3 regions of the Shewanella sp. 125m-7 genome follow, and region 3 is predicted to be linked to each of the others. Evidence: predicted binding sites of a transcription regulator. Region 3 holds the regulator's gene; each other region holds the start of a gene.

Region 1 (6,844 bases), on a different contig from region 3:
ATCTGCTTTATTGCCGCGACAAGCTGCTCAAGCAGTGCATCACCCGCCGCACCTTTTTCAACATAAAGACGACGTGCACAAGTACAACGCTGACCAGCTGAAATATACGCGGACTGAATGATGTCGTGAACAGCAGCTTTAGTGTCGGCAACATCTTTGATGATAAGCGGGTTATTCCCCCCCATCTCTAGTGCCAAAATTTTACCCGGATCGCCAGCATACTGCTGATGCAAAATATGACCAGTGCGTGAGCTACCAGTAAAGAACAGACCGTCAATTTGTGGGTGTGCCGCAAGCGCCTTACCCGTTTCAATCTCACCTTGAACGAGGTTAATCACACCAGCAGGTAAACCTGCTTTTTCCCATAGCTTAAGCATCAGCTCAGCGACTTTTGGCGTTAGCTCTGATGGCTTAAACACCACGGTATTACCCGCAAGCAGCGCAGGTACTATATGACCATTTGGCAGGTGACCTGGGAAGTTATATGGCCCAAATACCGCAACTACACCATGTGGCTTATGGCGCAATACTGCGCGGCCTGCAGGTGTATCATTTTCAGATGTACCAGTACGCTTATGGTAAGCGGCAACAGAAAGGCCAATCTTACCAATCATCGCGCCAGCTTCAGTCGCAGTTTCCCACTGTGGCTTACCGGTTTCTTGAGCGATCACTTCGGCCATTTCGGCTTTATTGGCTTCAAGTTGGTCACGATACGCCTCAATAATGGCTAAACGCGATTCAAAGCCCAGCATAAACCAGTCAAATTGCACCTTACGTGCAGCATCAACAGCTTGAGATACCTGCTCTGGTGTGGCAGTTTTACTATTCCAAATTACGTCTTGGTTGGCAGGGTTAATTGACGTCACTTCGTGACCTAAACCTGCAACCCACTTACCTTCGATAAATTGTGTCATTTTCTATTCCTACATTGGCAAAACGCGGATCTGCTCACCATCTTCAACCATAAGGGCTGCAGCAGTTTTAGCATCTAAAATCACGTCGTCGCTGTCGATGACTACAGTTAAATTAGTCGCTGTAGCACGGTAATCTGCTAGTTGGGTATTTGAAACGATATAGCTTGTTGCCTCACTCGAGGTTTCACCTATGGTGACGGTTAGTAAGCGGCTTTCACGCACCGAGCGTATATCATTTAGGTGACATTCAACCGTTGGTCCACCATCAAAAATATCCACATAACCACGGCACCTAAAACCCTCGGCTTGCAACAGATTAAGTGCAGGGCGAGTATTGGCATGCACCTCGCCAATCACCTTTTGGGCTTCTTTTGGTAATAGACATACGTAAACCGCATTCTTTGGCATCATCTCTGCCATAAACGCTTTTTGACTTAAGCCTGAAAGATAATCGGCCTGCACAAAATCGATTCCTAAGAAGTGCTCTTGTAACCAGCCATAGAAAGGTGAATTACCCTCAGCATCACTTTCGCCACGCATCTCTGCAATAACGGTTTCGCCAAAACGTTCAGCGTGCTGTGCAAGAAACAAGAAACGACTTCTTGAAAGCATACGGCCATTATTGTTTTTACGGTAACTATCGCGTAAGAAAAGCGTACAGAGTTCAGCTGCCCCCGTGTAATCATGACAAAGGGTTAAGGTCTCGACCTCATTACGCACATCAATCTGATCAGAGTGATAAACTTCTGTACCCAATCGATAATGATAAAAAGCGTCGACCATACCCACGGCAGCTTCAATCCCACAAGTACCAACAACCTCACCGGTTTCGGTATCTTCTAGCACCATCAAGTAGCCTTCATCGAAAGGTTTGTCGATCTGCTTGGTAAACGAAGCTTCCACTCGAGCAATTTTGCTGCGAAGTAGCGCTTCATTTACTGGTAACGATGTGAATCCATGCCCCGATTCTTCCGCTATTTGATATAGCGCTTTAAAGTCAGTCGAGCGTATTGGACGTATAACTAGCATCTAGGAGTCTCCTCGCTACACTTGCCACTTCTGTCAGCCTTCTCACTATAAGACAAGCTCTGCTCAAGAAACGTTCAAGCTATCCTAAAGACAAAAAAAGGAGCGTTATCATTGATAACACTCCGTATGCCCATTAGGCTTCGACAACTTTTGCGACTGCACGCTCAAAACGCGCTAGACCTTCAGCGATATCAGCTTCCGGGATAACTAGAGATGGCGTAAAGCGAACAACATTTGCACCAGCAACTAGACTCATTACGCCTTCGTTAATAGCGGCAACCAAGAACTCTTTTGCACGGCCTTGGTACTTTTCGCTCATCACAGCGCCAATCAATAGGCCTTGACCGCGGATTTCAGAAAACACGTCGTACTTGTTATTGATTTGAGTTAGACCGTCACGCAATAGTTGTTCACGGTGCTTAACGCCGTTCAAGACTTCTGGAGTATTAACAACATCCATTACTGCATTGCCCACTGCACAAGCTAGCGGGTTACCGCCATAAGTAGAACCATGAGTACCTATCTTAAGATGATCGGCGATCTCTTTCGTCGTAAGCATGGCTGCAATTGGGAAACCACCACCAAGTGCTTTTGCTGTTGTCAAAACGTCAGGTACTACATCGCCACGCATATAAGCATATAGTTCACCTAGACGGCCTACACCTGTTTGAACTTCATCAAATACCAGTAATGCATTATGCTTATCACAAAGTGCACGAACCGCTTTTAAAAATTCAGGATCCGCATCAATAATGCCGCCTTCACCCTGCAATGGCTCCATCATTACGGCACACGTTTTATCAGAAAATACCGCTTCTAATGCTTCAATATCATTAAATGGCACATGAGTAATGCTCTGTGGCTTAGGACCAAAGCCATCTGAGTATGCCGCTTGACCACCAACACTTACGGTGAAGAAAGTACGGCCGTGGAAGGCCTTATCGAATGCGATAATTTGGTCTTTTTCAGCGCCAAACTTATCCATTGCATAACGGCGAACGAGCTTAAGTGCCGCTTCGTTTGCTTCTGCACCCGAGTTAGCAAAATAAACGCGATCGGCAAATGTCGCCTCAACTAGCTTGGTCGCGAGCTCAAGTGCTGGCTCGTTAGTCATTACGTTAGAAAGGTGCCAAAGCTTCTCGCTTTGAGTCTTTAGCGCGCCAACCAAAGCTGGGTGACAATGACCTAAACAGTTAACCGCAATGCCACCTGCAAAGTCGATGTACTCTTTACCTTCTTGATCCCAAACTCGGCTACCTTCACCACGAACTGGAATAACCGCTGAAGGCGCATAGTTAGGCACCATAACTTCATCAAATTGGGCACGTGTAAGATTCATAGTTACGCTCATTCCTTCTCATCCTTTGTCATTATCGACCTTATTAGCTGGTCGTATTCCGCTCAATGTCTTTAATCTTTTGTTGGTGACATGGCGATTGTTTGTTTAGCTAGGAGGACATTATTAGCGAAAATGTGATCAAAATACCAGTTTTTAACAATCATCAAGAGGAGGAAGAGCGTAAACACTGCATAAAGATTTGAGTTTTAGAATTAACAAAGCAGATATAGCGGGGCTTTAAGCATAAATAGTCATAAAAAAGTTATCTAGCGCTCAACTTTGCTAGTTATTCATAGATAATGAATAACTAATGACGGAATTCAGTGGGGATTTGTTAAGGTTTATATCGATAATCACGGGAAAAACGCTGGTTTAAATCGATAAACAACAGGCCTTACAAGCAAACCGAAATTGTATACCATTTACTGAGAATCAAACTTTGCAATACAGACTCTGTTCAATATTGCATAAAGCACACAAAAAACGCTCAAAAACTCCAGCTATAAATATTACTGCCTAACTGAAAACTCAGTCAAAACCGGTAATAACAGTAATCAATTTAAACAAGTTTATTACACAAATCGGAAGCTTTAATGAGCGTTACCGACTAGAACCGAATCCAAAAGTGGCTTTATTCACTCGATATCATCAATAAACGGGTAAGGAAAGCTGTAGGTTTAGAACAGTGTTAGCTTACGAAAGTTTTGCGCGCTCAAGCGGATCTGTTCTTGCTGCGAGAGCTGGTAATAATCAAACATTAATCGGCATTCTGCAGCGCTAATATTGTCGGCTTCTTTTAGTAGATAGACTTTGGCGTAGCAATTAGCGCGTTCTATTAACGCCGAGTCTTCATCAAGTTCTGCGTATTTAAGGCTTGTATCGATCGACTTAAAGGTTTTGGTTAAGCGGCTGTCATCAAACTTAAGTAAGCTAAGGAGTTGCCAATTAAGCGCTCGGCCATGGCTTAAGACTTGCTGGTACACATCACTTGCAGGAAACTCTGTTGCCATCACCGCATCATAGAGCTCTTTATCTCGGCTTGCGCTCGCCTCTCTGAGCCAGGTTCCCCACATATCATCAAATGTCTTAGCGCATTGGTTAATCACACAAGTGGCGCCCAGTTGGCTCATTAAGCTACAACTATAAATAAAGGCTGGGGCTTTTTGGTGTATGGCAGCTAAAGTTTGGGCAGTAATAGCGGCTACGATACTGTAACGCCAAAATTTTCGAGTCAACCACAGCATCTGCGGTTGCCCTGTAGGCATTAAGTTTCTAAGACAAAAATAAGGTACTAATGCCTGGAGGTTTTCAATCCCAATATAGTTAAGCACCAACTTAACATCGGTTACCTGCACATCAGAAGACTTAGGCCTACGGTGCCTAAAGGTGGAACTGTTAACCATATTCACTAAGTCACGCTCAAGCCAAGGTAGAGCGGTGACCAATGGTCGAATACGCGCTAAGTCAACCTGCTCTGAATAGAGCAACTCTAGCAAGATGATCTGTTTATCATCTAACTTTGACTGCTTAAGTACCTGCTCCGGTGACGAGAGTTGATGCTCAATACTGTTATTCACACTGCTTAGCAATTGCGTAGAGACAGCCTCAAAAATGGCCTTGGCTTGATTCTGCTTAGCTAACCTTTCACGGATGGCCTCACGTTCAATCTCCAGTTTATTGGCATCATCTTCTAGATCGGCATTAGGCTCACCGTCCATGCTAATAGACTTGCCTCGACCGACGATCAACTGCTTTAGTAGTCGATGTTCTATCTCTATGATTTGTGCTGGCTTAACTCCACCTGCGACCGAAATTGCCACTGCCAATCTATCTCCATGTACACAATATGCAACCAGTCTAAACATTTATCGATAACTTTGCGAAAACAGATATCAATATAAGCAAAAAGGACTCCCCAGAATGTATAGACCCAGGAGTCCTTAAGTTACCTATCACAGCAAGGGGTAACTACTTCAGCTCTTGCTCAAACAACTTATGGATACGACGATATTCATCTAACCAGCTCGATGGTTGACGGAAACCATGAGGCTCTACCGGATAAATAGCGGTTTCAAACATCGGCTTTTCAAGCTCGATTAAACGCTGCACCAAACGTACACTATCTTGAAAGAATACGTTGTCATCTAATACTCCACTCATAATAAGCAGTGGCTTTTGAAGTCCCTGAGCATGCTCGATGGGCGAGCTACGCTCATAGGCGATAGGGTCCACATCAGGCGTGTTGAGAATATTAGACGTATAAGGTGCGTTGTAATGTGCCCAATCCGTCACAGGTCGCAGCGCTGCGCCCGCTTGGAATAACTCTGGCTCATTAAACAATGCCATAAAGGTTAAGAAACCACCGTAAGAACCACCGTAAGTGCCAACCTTACCCGCATCAACATTGACGTTAGCCGCCATCCAGTTAACACCATCTTTAAGATCTTCAACTTCTGGCGTGCCCATTTGACGGTAAACCGCCGTGCGCCAATCGCGTCCATATCCTTTAGAACCACGGTAATCCATGTCCATCACCACGTAGCCTTGTTGAGCGAGTAAGTTATGGAACATGAACTCTCTGAAGTAACCAGAGAAACCGTAGTGAGCATTTTGCAGGTAACCCGCACCGTGGTTAAAGATCACCGCTGGATACTTATCAGCATTATCTTTAGTGTAACCTTGTGGCAGGTAAACCCGCGCGTAAACCTCACCAGCACCGTGGGTCGATGGCACGGCGACGACTTCTGGCGCCTGCCATGCGTAATTGCTAAATGCCTCGCTGGTATAGCGTGTTAGCTGCTTAAGCTCACCACCAATCGGCTGTACAAAAAGCTCTGCAGGCTTAATGCGAGTAGAGGCATTGAGTAGCAGCGCGCTACCATCTGGGCTCAAGGTGTAGTCAAGTTGACCATGCCACTGGGTTAACTGCTCATCTTTACCTGTAGCAATCTCGACCCGGTAAACGTTATCAATCCCTGGATGAGTCTTGTTGGCTTTGTAGTAAATAAACTGCGCTTTGGGGCCTAAAGTGATATCGCTCACTACAAATTGACCTTGGGTCAGCGCCGTTGCTTTTTCGCCCTGCTGTTTTAGGTAAAGATGAGAAAATCCGGTTTCTTCTGACAAATAGTAAAGACTGTCAGTGTTGGGTAACCAACCATATTGGTTAAAGTTATAGTTTACCCAAGCGTCATCATGTAGGCGATGCTGCGTGGTTAAACTCCCCTTATCTAAATTAAGTGTGGCTATCCAGCGGTCTTTATTGTCGACAGCTTCAAGCATCACAGCCACGTTACCGCCTGATTCAGACCACTGAATAGCGCTTTGTACCCAACCCCAATCTTGCATTAACTGCAAGTTACGCGGTGCTTGCTTACTTTTATAACTCTCACCCTTGGCTTTAGCATTCTCAGCCTTTACCTCGGCAAGTACATCTTCATCAAAGCCGGTTAAGCCCTCAATGGTGATATCTTTTTTGCTATGAGTATTTAGGTCCAGCAGCACTAAACGCTCACCAGGATTGTTATCCTCAGCCACACGAGCGCGCGCTGGCACTGCATCA
Region 2 (6,844 bases), on a different contig from region 3:
GGGGCTAACCGCAACCATCGTTGGCGCACTGTTCTTGATCATGATGTTCCTCGCGCCATTAAGCTACTTGGTGCCAGCATACGCAACAGCACCGGCCTTGATGTATGTGGGTCTATTAATGCTAAGTAACGTAACTAAGCTAGATTTCAACGACAAAGTCGATGCGATGGCAGGCCTAACCTGCGCCGTGTTTATTATTCTTAGTTGTAATATCGTCACCGGTATTATGCTTGGTTTTGTGACACTGGTTATTGGCCGACTATGCAGCGGTGAATGGCGTCAAATAAAGCCTGGTGTACTGGCTATTACTATTGGTTTAGTGGCATTTTATATGGGCGGCTGGGCTATCTAGCTTAAACGAAATAGAGTTAGCCTCCATATTAACAGGCGTAAAAAAGCCAGTCCTTGTTGACTGGCTTTTTTGTCTCTTGTTAGCCCCACAGAGCTAAATTAGTGGGTTAAGTTCACAGGTTAAATTGGCTGCTAAGTTAATGGCTAAGTTAAGACTCATTTTATCTCATCGCCAAGTTGTAACTCTGGTCGGTGGCAATCCAAGTAGCGACTACGTTTCTTCGGCTTTAATTTGTGAGTGTCTACTAACACCAAACCATCGATACAGTCTCCAAATTCGACATCAATGCCAAAATCGAGAAACGTTACCCCACCTTGAGTGCACAGCTCACCATATTGTTTAAAAAGTGTTGGAATGGCGCTGTCCATGCTTGCCATTGTTAGCTTCAGTTGCTTAAAGCCCTCTGTGTAATCTAAATGAGAGTTGCCTTGTTCAAGTTCTATTTCGCGGTTTACACCAAAAGTAAATGGGCTGTAGGAGTGAGCGAGTACTTGCTTGCTGGCAAACTGGGTTTGGTAAAAATGGATTAAGCGTTCTTTGGCGCGAACGGGAATTTGATCGCTCAAGGATACAGGCCCAAATAAGTAACGGTATTGCGGATTACGTACCAAAAATGCACCAATGCCAAACCAAAGGTAATCTAAGCTGCGCTTCCCCCAATATTTAGGCTGCACAAAACTGCGTCCTAGTTCTAACCCTTGCTCAAAGTACGGAGCAAAATCATCATGATAGTGAAATAGAGACTGGCTATATAGCGCATCTTCCCCCTGTATTTTATGCACCTCTTTAGCGCCTGCAAAACGGTAGGAGCCTACGATTTCGAGTACACTCGGATCCCACAAGACTAAGTGCTGATAATAGGCATCGTATTTGTCGGTATCACGGCGTTTACCACTGCCTTCGCCGACGGCCCGAAAGGCGATTTCTCTAAGGCGGCCAATTTCACGCATAATTGGACTGCTTTGTTTATGTTGATATAGATAGATTTTTTTATTGTCTTGAGTTTCACCAAGTAATTCACATTGATGTAATGCTGCTTGTAGTTCTTTACGAGGCTCAGGATGAGCGATGGCGCTTTGAGTGCTAAATAAAGGGCTGCGGTTTTTGCCTATGCGATAGAGGTGGTTTTTCAGCAGTTTCACTTTGGTTTTTAACGGAAAGTCGGTACTGTTTACGACTTCTTTTGGGATCAGTTCGCCGATACGAATGGGCATGGTTTTCTTCGCTTGCTTAAACATCTCTTTGATCAAGAGCAAGCTCGCTAGCGGTTTGTAGATCATTGATGCGCCGTAAAAAACAGCCGAATTTTTAGCGTCAGCATACATGGGTAATAGCGGCGCCTGGCAAGCTTTGGCAATTTTAACAAAGCCAGCATGCCAATGTAGATCGACAACGCCTTGGGGGCGTAGTCGTGAAACTTCCCCTGAGGGGAATATTAATACCGCCCCCTCATTTTTAAGGTGTTGATGGATATTATCTAGGTGCTGCTTTGGGGTGCCGCCCGTCATATTGCGTACTGGAAGTAGTATCGAATGCATGGGCTCGAGTGCCATTAATAACTCGTTGGCGACCACTTTAATATCGGATCTGACTTTACTAATGAGCTTTATCATGGCGAGTGCATCGAGGGAGCCAATCGGGTGGTTGGCGTAGATTACTACGCGGCCTTCAATGGGGATATTTTCTATTTCGCTGTTTGGTACAGAGTAATTAAAGTTAAAGCTGGCAAGTACCTGCTCAACAAAGTCCACCCCTTTTAAATAGGCAAACTGCGTAGCGATAGCGTTACACTCTTTTTCGTTTAATAGGTAGCGCAACATGGCTTTTGTCGGTGTTGATAACCAGGGGTTTTTATTCATTTTTGGCAGCTTTTGTTCTACTACATTGTCGACGGTAAATATCATGAGTTCACCTAAATTGAGTTCACTTGATTAACTACGCTTAACTGGCTTAAGCAACACGCTGCTGAGTAGTGGTTGTCTGGTTATCATCAAAACAGTGGGACTTAATAAGCTCGGCCTCTGCGGTGGTTTCATTCCACTTCAGCAGTTGAATGTCGCCTTGCAGGGATTCGGCGATTAAGGTGCAGTTCTCCACCCAATCACCATCGTTGGCATAAAGCGTATGCTGGCTGATATTTAGTGCTGGCTGGTGGATATGGCCACAAATCACGCCATCGACAGCTTTACGTTTAGCGTATCGCACAACTGCAGCCTGATAGTCGTTAATGGCTTGCTGGGCTTTATTGATACGTAGCTTGACGTAACTGGCTAAGGACCAGTATGGGTAGCCAAACCACGTGCGGAGCTTGTGTAGTCCACGGTTTAGAAGCAGTAAGAGGTCATATAGGTGATCGCCCAGCTTTGCGTAAGCGCGGCCTATGCAAACTTGTGAATCAAACTGATCGCCGTGCAGCATAAGCAACTTTCGGCCAGTCACTCCGGTGTGGATATATTCGGTCGCAATGGATAAATCCCAAAGGTGAAAACCGTTATATGGCTTTAATGCTTCATCGTGGTTACCTGGAATATAAACAATGTTGACCCCATCTCTAGCCATTTTTAGCAGTTGTTGCAGCACGAGATTATGGGATTCAGGCCAATAAACCCGCCGCTTCAAAGCCCAAATATCAAAGATATCGCCTACAAGATATAGAGACTCTGTCTGCATGTGTTTAAGTAGCTGTAATAGGTACTCAGCTTTACAGTCTTTGCTGCCTAAGTGCACATCGGATAACCATACTGCATTGAAACTGGGCTGAGCAGTGGCAGGGAGAATAGGGCTGATTGCTGATGTGGTGGTTAAACGTGCTTTTCTTCTCGGCTTATTGCTCATCGGCTTGCCATTTAAACGATTATTTGCAGTTAGACTAGAACGGCTTATTGACTGCTTGATGAACTATTTATGGCGGCTTTATGACAAGAGAGAGCGGTTTGTATACAGGCATAAAAAAGGAGCGATAAATCGCTCCTTTTACTTAGACTTGATGTTGTCGAATTAGAAAATGAGGTGAGCCACGCCAGCAATAACAGGCAAAGTCACTAGCGTTCTAAGAATGAACACCACAAACAACTCTAAGAAGTTGACCGGAATTTTGCTACCAATCAATAATGCGCCCACTTCACTCATGTAGATAAGCTGAGTCACAGACAAGGTTGCGATAATAAAGCGGGTCATGTCTGATTCAATAGAGCTGGCTAAAATTGCAGGGATAAACATGTCTGCAAAGCCAACCATAATCGTCTTTGACGCGGCAGTCGCTTCAGGAACTTGTAATAGCTCAAGCAGTGGAATGAAAGGCATTCCTAAGTATTCAAAAATTGGGGTGAATTCGGCAATCATTAAGGCAATAGTACCAATACCCATTACCACAGGGATCACGCCAAAAATCATATCGACGACGTTCTTCACACCATCAATCAAAGTGTGCTTAACTCCGCCAGCTTGAGACGCTTTATTAAGTGCCTGATGCAAACCCCAAGTAAATACGTTATAGCCTTCAGGGATCATTTCATCATCAGAGTGACGAGGCGTCTCATCAATATAGATGTCTTTCTTCCAAGAAAGTGGTGGCAGTTTAGGTACCACTATCGCGGCAACAAAACCAGCAAGACACACTGTGAGGTAGAAAGGGACGAACAAATGCTCCAATTGAACCTGAGAGATCACAACGAGAGAGAAGGTGATTGAAACCGCTGAGAAAGTGGTACCAATCACAGCCGCTTCTCTTTGGGTATAGAAGCGGGCTTCATATTGCTTGGTGGTCATCAAGATCCCGACGCTACCGTCGCCTAACCATGACGCCAGACAGTCGATAGCACTACGACCTGGTAGGTTAAAGATAGGGCGCATAACCTTGGTTAACATGGTGCCTAGTAACTCAAGAAGGCCAAAGTTCAGAAGTAGTGGTAGCAACATACCTGCAAATAAGAATACTGAAAACAGCACAGGTAACAGGTCATTTAGAACCAGCGCCCCGGTTCCGCCTGAGCGTATGGCCTCAGGGCCAACACCAAAGAAGGTTAGCGTGATAAAGATTGCGCCAAGTAAACGCACCACTAACCAGATAGGGCTGACGTTAAATAACGAGTTAAGAAAACGATGTTTAACAATAAATTGTGGCTGAAACACTTTGGTCAGAAGCGAAGCAATCGCTGTGAAGATAACAACAAATGTCACCATTGCGACGATTACACCGCTCAATAGATTCTGTAATCCTTTCGAGATGATCGCGATAGGGATCGTGAGGGCATCTTGATAACTGATTGGCATCATAAACAGCAGTAGACCAATCAAAGACGGCACGATGAAGGTGATTACTGTTTTAATATTGTGGGTTTGTTTTTCTGACACTTTAATTAACACCCTAAATAACGAGTTTTTGCTTAATGACAATAAACAGACGTCTATGCATAAACAGATAAGTTATTGAATATCCATTCAACTGTTAGTTGGCGAGCGAACCGCCATAAAATATCTTAATAACACCATTCTATTATTATGTAGTGTAATTCACTACTGGCGAATAGTTATTAGCTCAATATGATTATTTATATTGTATCGGAAGTTTGCAGAAAAGCACAAAACTTTTTTGCGGTTAAATCTTTTTAAAACAGATGTTTGCAATTGATGCTCAGATGTTAATTTCTTGTATGTCGTTTTCGCCGTCACGTTTATGTTGTGACGGCGAAATGACTTTTTACAGAAGGTTTAACTAAATGTTTTTCTCAAAGATTTTGCTTTTTCCGCATTGAATTTTAACTCTTTAACAGAGGCCTCAACTAGATTAACCGCGCATAGGTTTTCACTCGATGCCTGGCTAATTTGAGTGATATTTTGGTTAATCTCACCGACAACTAAGGTTTGTTGCTCGGCTGCAACCGCATTTTGTACCGCTAAAGCTTGAATTTCTTTCATTGATTGATAGATGGTATCGATTTTATTAGCGGATTTTTCGGCATCTTGGCTGCATAATAATGCTTTAGATTTACTGTTATCCATCTGCTTTGACCATTCGGTTAGCATGGAAAACATTTTATCGACGCTTTTCGATATGCTGGTCGTTGATTGCTGAGTGCGACTCGATAGCGCTCTGACTTCATCGGCAACCACTGCAAACCCTCGACCTTGATCTCCGGCGCGCGCAGCTTCAATCGCCGCGTTTAGCGCGAGCAAGTTGGTTTGCTCGGCAATCGAGTCAATTTCTGACATCGCACTTGCGACTAGCTCTGCTTCTTTATTGAGCAAGTTAGCATTGGCGGCAGCCTCTGCTACAGAATCCGATAGTTGATTAATGCTGATAGCATTTTGCTGCATTTTCTCACGGCTTTCGTGACAAACTTGATAGGTTTGCTGAATACTTTCAGAAGTTGATTGGGTATTTTTAGCGACTTCACTAATCGTCGATCCCATCTCTTCGGTGGCACTGGCAATAAGTTCTATCTGCTGGTTCTCAAGATTGAGACCAACATGGGTTTGTTGTGCCGCTGCGATTAACTGGCTCGCAATATCTTCAATATGCTCGGCATTGTCTTGTGAGCGACCAAGCACGCCTTGTAGCTTGGCATCTTTCATCATAAGTTGAAAATCGAGTAAAGATGAAGTGTCACGACCACAATAGATAAAGCGGCTGATAGAGTCGTACTCTTGTTTCATCTTCATTAATCTTGCAGGTACTTTAAACGCCTCGTCATAAAAAATGGCCAGGTTGACGGCCATTAAGATGATGCCTGCAATGATGACCGCCCAGCCCCATATTGCACCGGCAATCAATAGCCCAGTACTTGCACAGATTGCTGAGAGCAATCTCTTATTGGCTAAGCTGATGGGATCATCGACACGTTTACCTTGATTGAGGCGCTGGTAGATTTCTGTGGCTTTATTGGTGAGTTGGGGGCTTGCCGCCATGCGAACTGATTGATAGCCGATGAGCTGACCTTTTTCAAATAAGGGCGAAACAAATGCATCGACCCAATAGTATCGGCCATCTTTACAGCGGTTTTTAACCACGCCGCGCCAAGATATGCCCGCTTCTAATTTACTCCACATCTCTTTGAATGCCGCCTTGGGCATGTCTGGATGACGAACCATATTATGATTGTTGCCGATAAGCTCTGTTTCACTAAAGCCTGACACTTCAATAAACCTTTGGTTTACGTAGGTGATAACACCGCGTCTATCAGTGGTCGATATGAGTTGATCTGTCGGGGTTAACTTAACTTCCTGATTGATAAGGCTTACCTGTTTTCTTGTCATTATTATTCCGTGTGACAGCAAAAAGCATCGCAATTCCACAGCAATGCATTAACACAATGTTGTAGGGTATCTCATTAATACACTTGTTTAAATTGTCGGATGTGATTTTTTGTATATCTTTTTGAATAACACGTTTGTTGACTGATTTAAGCTAACTTTTTGGGTTTAAAATCTTTTTATCCTATGATTTTTAGATTGTTTTTAGTAAAAGGCTTGATATTCTGTTTCGTAGGCTAT
Region 3 (6,844 bases):
CTAACACGCCGCCCAAAACATATATGTTTGGTGCAGAGGTGCTATAAAAGCTTTAATGACAATGGTCGCGGAGTTTACGCTAAGAACTCGTAGCTGACAAGTCTTAATTCACTTAGAATAAAAAAAGACCCAAATAACTCTCACATTTATCTACAACTACTGTCTTGTACCGTAAATTTAGGTAGAATCCGATTATTATAACATTTAAGCCTTTATATGAGCTGCAATGTTAATCAGCAGCCAACAAGAACTAGAGCCTACTTATGGATTTGAACGCCATTCGTCAATTGACTGATAGCGATATGCAAGCTGTCAATCAACTGATCTATAAACAACTAGAGTCAGATGTTGCCCTAATTAATCAACTTGGGTTCTACATTATTAACGGTGGCGGTAAACGCTTGCGACCTCTGCTATCTATTCTAGCAGCTCGCGCCATTGACTATAAAGGTGAATCTCACCTTAAATTAGCAGCAATTATCGAATTCATTCATACCGCGTCACTTTTACATGATGATGTCGTTGATGAATCAATGTTGCGCCGAGGCAGGAAAACCGCAAATGCACTATTTGGCAATAGTGCCAGTGTATTAGTGGGTGACTTCTTATATACCCGTTCATTCCAGATGATGACTGAACTTAAGTGTTTAGAGGTGTTAGAGATCCTTGCTGACGCAACTAATGTGCTCGCCGAGGGTGAAGTCCTACAATTAATGAATTGTAACGACCCTAAGACCACTGAAGACAGCTATATGCGTGTTATCTATTGTAAGACAGCCAAGCTATTTGAAGCGGCTACACGTCTTGCAGGCTTGTTGGCTGATAGCCCTATCGAAGTGCAAACGGCTCTGGCGGAATACGGTAAATATTTAGGAACGGCATTCCAGTTAACTGACGATCTTCTCGATTACACTGCGGAAACCGAAGAGCTAGGTAAGAACATCGGTGACGACTTAGCTGAGGGCAAGCCAACACTGCCACTTATTTTTGCTATGGCAAACGGTAACGACACAGAGAAAGCTCTTATTCGTGAGGCTATCGAGAAAGGTGACGGCACTGAGCATATCGAGGTTATTCTTGCCGCGCTCAAAAACTGTGGAGCACTAGAGTACACAGAAGCGCGCGCTATTGAAGAGTCTGAAAAAGCCATCGCGGCATTGGCGATTATTCCGGATTCCGATTATAAAACGGCGCTAATCTCACTGGCAAAGATTGCGGCTCAACGTAGTCACTAATACTACTGAGTACTTAATGTAGTCGCTTAGACTGAAAAATAAAAAAGGAGCCTAAGGCTCCTTTTTTGTTGTGACCCACAAAAGGCCTGTATCGATTACTTAACGAATTCGATACCAAGCTGAATATCAGCCTTCAAAGTATCTAGCATTGCATCGCGAGCATTAGCTTCAAATGCACTTACATCGCCATAAGCAAGAACTTGCTCTACGCCGTTTTTACCTAGCACAACAGGTTGCGCGAAGAATTCAGTGTGCTCACTACCACCATCAACATAGGCACACTCAATAACGTTTGCTTCACCTTGTAATCCGCGAACAAGTGATAAGCCAAAACGACATGCAGCTTGCCCCATAGAAAGCGTTGCACTACCGCCACCCGCTTTAGCTTCAACCACTTCCGTACCCGCATTCTGGATACGTGTCGTTAATGCTGCAACCTCTTCATCAGTAAAGCTTACGCCTTCGATTTGTGATAGTAGCGGTAAAATAGTCACACCACTGTGACCACCAATAACATTGACCTTAACGTCTGCTACGTTTAAGCCTTTTGCTTCAGCAACAAACGTTTCAGAACGAATAACATCTAATGTTGTGACACCGAATAAACGGTTCTTGTCATAAACACCGGCTTTCTTCAATACTTCAGCGGCAATCGCAACGGTTGTATTCACAGGATTTGTAATAATACCGATTAATGCCGTAGGGCAAGTCGCGGCACATTTTTCAACTAGATTACGTACGATACCGGCATTGATGTTGAATAGATCAGAACGATCCATACCCGGCTTACGAGCAACGCCCGCAGAGATAAGGACAACGTCAGCACCTTCTAGCGCTGCAGTTGGATCTTCACCGGCAAAACCTTTCACTTCAACAGCGGTTGGGATGTGGCTTAAGTCAACCGCAACGCCAGGTGTTACTGGAGCGATATCATAAAGCGATAACTTTGAACCCGCAGGCAATTGAGTTTTTAATAGTAAAGCGAGAGCCTGGCCAATACCGCCAGCAGCACCAAGTACAGCAACTTTCATAATTATCTCCGTTAATTCTCGGATTTTGTGATTTAGATCCGTTTTCCTAATGCGGCAACAGTACTGGATTCACAAATAAAATTCAATTATCCCTTAGTCGCGTTCAATATAATCTAGAACACTAATATAAAGCTATCAACGAGCAAAGAGAGTGAGAATCACGCTTTCAGGCAATTTAGTGCGATAGATTAGCATAATAAAAATTAGAATAATCATTCTAACTTAACTAGCGATCAATAAATTGCCAGTCTTTTCAATGAATTTTTATTCAAAAAAACGAATATTAATTGACAAAAAAAGCGAAAATCAGCATCATAAAGCAGATCTTATTGAATAAAGAATAATAATATATGCAAGCTAGTAGAAACCAAGATGATTTAGTTAAGACCTTCAAATCTATTTTGAAAGAGGAACGATTCGGCTCTCAAAGTGAAATCGTTATCGCCTTGCAGGCAGAGGGCTTTAGCAATATCAATCAATCTAAAGTATCTCGTATGCTAAGTAAGTTTGGCGCGGTAAGAACCCGTAACGCGAAGCAAGAGATGGTTTATTGCTTGCCCGCAGAACTCGGTGTTCCAACAGCAGGAAGTCCACTTAAAAACTTAGTGCTGGATGTCGATCATAACCAAGCTATGATTGTCGTCAGAACAAGCCCTGGTGCAGCGCAGCTAATTGCTCGCCTACTCGACTCAATAGGCAAACCTGAAGGTATTTTAGGGACAATTGCAGGTGATGATACAATTTTTATTTGTCCATCGAGTATCCATAGCATTGAAGACACGCTAGAGACAGTTAAGTCACTGTTTAATTACGCTGATTAATCATGTGCCCGCTTGGGCATAGCGCAAGAATGCCGCACCCCATGGACTGCGGCATTTTCATTTCCGTTACACGACAGGTATTACTGAAGTCAATTCCCTCTAAAACACACGCCAATACGCATTCACTTTTATACCCGTTTTTTACCTTGTTCGTAGAATGAAACAAGATGTTTTATACAATATATTCAATAGTACCTTCTCTCTTGAGTAATAATCGTTATAATCCCAATTGACAGTATTCTGAGTCGAGGGTAAGTGATGAACAAAAGTAAAATAATAAATATCAACGATATATGCTGGGAATCTTGGCAGCATAAAGATCAGTATGCCAGCGAGCAAAAGCACATAGGTGATACTGCCGGAGGGGAAAAAATTGGCGTCACCATGGAACGCTTAGCGCCAGGTAAGTCTTCAGCTGTGGCCCATTACCATACAAAAGAAGAAGAGCATATCTACGCTATGCATGGCGAAGCGACGCTGTACATTGATGGTGAGCCTCACCCCTTTACTCAGGGAGAATATATCTGCTTTAACGCTGACACGGGTATTTCTCATAAACTCGTCAATCATAGTGAGCAAGAGTTTGTTTTTCTTGTCGTCGGTAACCGCGACATACATGACGTAGTTGTGTACCCAGAAAACAACAAGGTACTGGTAAAGTCTGTCAACGAAGTTTATGCCAGACGCCCCACCAATTATTGGGATAAAGACGAAGTTAATAGCCAGTAAATCACTTTTTCACACCCAATAAAAAACGCACTTCACAGTGCGTTTTTTAATACTGAGCATAATGTGCCGGTTAGTCAGCAGCGATCATAAAGTCTAATGATGGCGCAAAGAATGATGAACCCGTTAATGCTTGAGTAAAATGCAGTAAATGGTCGTGGTTCCCCTCGCTATCACCATGCACCATACTCTCGAGCATCTTTTCAAAATTAACCGAGTTACGGCAAGTAGAGATAAACATCAAACCTTGTTCTTTAACAGAACCGTAAGGCATGCTTTGTCTTAGGATCTCCATAGACTTACCTTCACTGTCTTTCAAATTAACACGCTTAATGTGGCTGGTGAGCGGTTTGTCAGCCGATGCATACTCAATATTGTCCGCTTTAGTGCGACCGACAACATCTTCTTGCTTCTTAACGGGTAGGCGGTTCCACTTACTTAAGTTATGCGCAAACTTTTGCACATGAATATAACTACCGCCTATAAATCGACTATCTTCCTCGCCGATGAGTGCGACTGCTTGTCTGCTACGCCCTTTCGGGTTTTCAGTGCCGTCGACAAAACCGGTTAAATCTCGCGCATCTAAAAATCTAAAGCCACGCTCCTCATCAACAAGCTCAACTAAGCCTTCAAACATTTGGTTAACTTCGTTAGCCACCAAGTGCAAAATATCAAAACGGTCACAACGGACATGTACAAATAGATCATATTCGATTGCTGGCGCATCTCGATTATCTCGATTCATTGCAGGGAAAGGTTTTAGCTGTTCTGGTCGAGCATACGGGTATAGCGTGTCCCAATAATTAGCGCCAATAGCAACAAAACCATTAAATGCACTATCAGAATATTGATCTGCTAATTCATAAATATACTGAGCCACATTCGCCAAACAAGGGCGCATATCTGACTCGACATTTTCATTAGCATTAAACATTAAGTAGGCACTGTGCAAGTTCCCTTCTGCACATACTCCCAGCTGTTCACGAGGCATAACCTGACTATCCATTATAATAAGTAACCCTTAGCTTAATTAATTTTCGGCAACATTATGTACAACTTTAGTTATTAATATCATTAACTGACGCACAATAACCAAATTTATTAGTAAATTCCTAGGGTTGACAGATATTTTAGCAAAATAAAAATCAAACATTGGTCACTATATAGAATCAAAAAAATACCTGTAACACACAACAACGCTCGTTCGTGACCTTTGCAAGACTAAAAAAGTACTAGCCTATGCGCCTGACATGTTATCGCCACACGCTGCCCAACACGTAAATCAGCTTGTGAACTATGAATATCTAAAATATTGTCTGCTACTTGAACTTGATATTGACAGGTATTCCCTAAAAAGCGACGTTCAGTCACTTCCCCCACTCCCGCAGGATCCACGCTTAATAGTAAATGCTGCGGTCTTAGCAGTACTTGCTTCTCCACTCCAGGGAGTAGTTCAAGGACGTTTTCACTACAGATTTCACCAATTGAGGTGACGATACGGTGACTATCAACCACTACAGCCTTTAAGTAGTTACCAGCCCCTAAAAAGTCTGCGACATACTTATCAGAAGGTGCACAATACAACTTCTCTGCATCGCCATATTGCACGATGCGCCCCTCATTAAACAGTGCCAATGTGTCAGCAAACACAAACGCTTCATCTTTACTGTGGGTGACGAATACCGCGCTGACATGATGTTTTTTAAGGATCTGTCTTATTTCTAACATCATCTCGCGGCGCACCTTGGCATCGATGTTGGAAAAAGGCTCATCTAATAACAGGACCTCAGGCTCATAGGCAAGCGCCCTTGCTATTGAGACTCTTTGCTGCTGACCGCCCGATAGCTCATGGGGATAACGCTTAGCTAGCCCTTCAAGTTTAACTAAAGTTAACATCTCTTCTAGGCGTGTTTGGCGAGTCTTTTTATTACGAGTTCGTACGCCGAAAAGAATATTTTCAGCCACCGTTAGATGTGGGAATAAGGCATAGTCTTGAAAAATCATGCCTACGCCGCGTTGCTCACTCGGGGTAAATGATTCATCCGAAGCAACAACCTTGTTATTAATGGTTATCTTGCCGCGACTTATCGCCTGAAGCCCGGCAATCGCACGTAACAGTGTCGTTTTACCGCAGCCACTCGGGCCCAATAGTGCAACTATCTCACCTTTTTCAACGGTTAAATCTAAGCCCTTTAAAACGACTTGACCTTGGTAGTCGCTAACGACTTGTTGTACTTGTAGTGTCGCCATATTAATTATCGTGCTCCAAGGAACGGTTTAGGTAGATAAGTGGGATAAGTCCAACGAGTACAATAACAATAGCGGCCAACGCGCCGTGCTCTAACTGCTCATCTGATACGAACTGAAAAACATAGGTTGCCAAATTTTCAAATCCTATTGGCCTTAACAACAAAGCGGCAGGAAGCTCCTTCATACATTCGATGAACACTAGCAATAACCCAGCAAAAATACCTTTTCTCAGTAGCGGAATATGCACTAAGCGTAAAAGCCCAAAAGGCTTTAGACCCATAGTAATTCCCGCCATATCCAGTGATGGAGAGATCCGTTTATAACTATTCTCTATGCTACCGATAGCAATTGCGGCAAAGCGTATGCAAAACGCACACACGATAATGAAACTGCTACCGGTTAAGATAAGGCCTGGGCCCTCAAAGCCAAAGTACTCGGCCATATCATTGAGCGCAAAGTCGAGCTTAGTAAAAGGAACTAAGATACCGATAGCGAGCACGGTACCGGGTAGAGCATAACCCGTTGATGCTAATCTTGATGGAAGGATATCCGCGCGCCTTGGGCTAATACGACGAATAAACATCAATACAATACCAATCGCGACACAGATGCAGCTCACAACCACTGAGATCCATAAGCTATTAAAGCTGTATTCGAAGAAGTCTTGATTCCAGCTTTCGGCAAAATAACCATAGGCATATTGCACCAATATGATAAAGGGCAGTAAAAAAGCAAAAGTGAGTAAGGCACCGCAATAACTCATTGCAGCAAGGGCCTTCAC

Evidence for each region. The regulator ArgR, encoded in region 3, controls arginine synthesis, uptake and breakdown. The targets are predictions, from matches to a motif close to ANTGAATANNTATTCANT.
Region 1: a site for ArgR is predicted at 3,521-3,538, ahead of ACVBIL_RS10515 (aspartate aminotransferase family protein). Genes of this name have one in related genera too.
Region 2: a site for ArgR is predicted at 4,780-4,797, ahead of ACVBIL_RS05130 (YjiH family protein). Genes of this name have one in related genera too.

What each region holds. Positions count from the first base shown of each region.
Region 1 is NZ_JBRILQ010000018.1:73,061-79,904, forward strand. It holds gene astD (succinylglutamate-semialdehyde dehydrogenase) at 1-914, opposite strand, end outside; gene astA (arginine N-succinyltransferase) at 924-1,943, opposite strand; gene ACVBIL_RS10515 (aspartate aminotransferase family protein) at 2,077-3,294, opposite strand; gene ACVBIL_RS10520 (HDOD domain-containing protein) at 3,960-5,102, opposite strand; gene ACVBIL_RS10525 (prolyl oligopeptidase family serine peptidase) at 5,251-6,844, opposite strand, start outside.
Region 2 is NZ_JBRILQ010000007.1:69,200-76,043, reverse strand. It holds gene ACVBIL_RS05145 (NCS2 family permease) at 1-352, shown strand, start outside; gene ACVBIL_RS05140 (GNAT family N-acyltransferase) at 508-2,256, opposite strand; gene ACVBIL_RS05135 (UDP-2,3-diacylglucosamine diphosphatase) at 2,303-3,187, opposite strand; gene ACVBIL_RS05130 (YjiH family protein) at 3,350-4,705, opposite strand; gene ACVBIL_RS05125 (methyl-accepting chemotaxis protein) at 5,063-6,607, opposite strand.
Region 3 is NZ_JBRILQ010000011.1:32,802-39,645, reverse strand. It holds gene ispB (octaprenyl diphosphate synthase) at 264-1,235, shown strand; gene mdh (malate dehydrogenase) at 1,331-2,266, opposite strand; gene argR (transcriptional regulator ArgR) at 2,617-3,087, shown strand; gene ACVBIL_RS07305 (cupin domain-containing protein) at 3,346-3,816, shown strand; gene ACVBIL_RS07300 (Dyp-type peroxidase) at 3,887-4,819, opposite strand; gene ACVBIL_RS07295 (ABC transporter ATP-binding protein) at 5,035-6,063, opposite strand; gene ACVBIL_RS07290 (ABC transporter permease) at 6,065-6,844, opposite strand, start outside.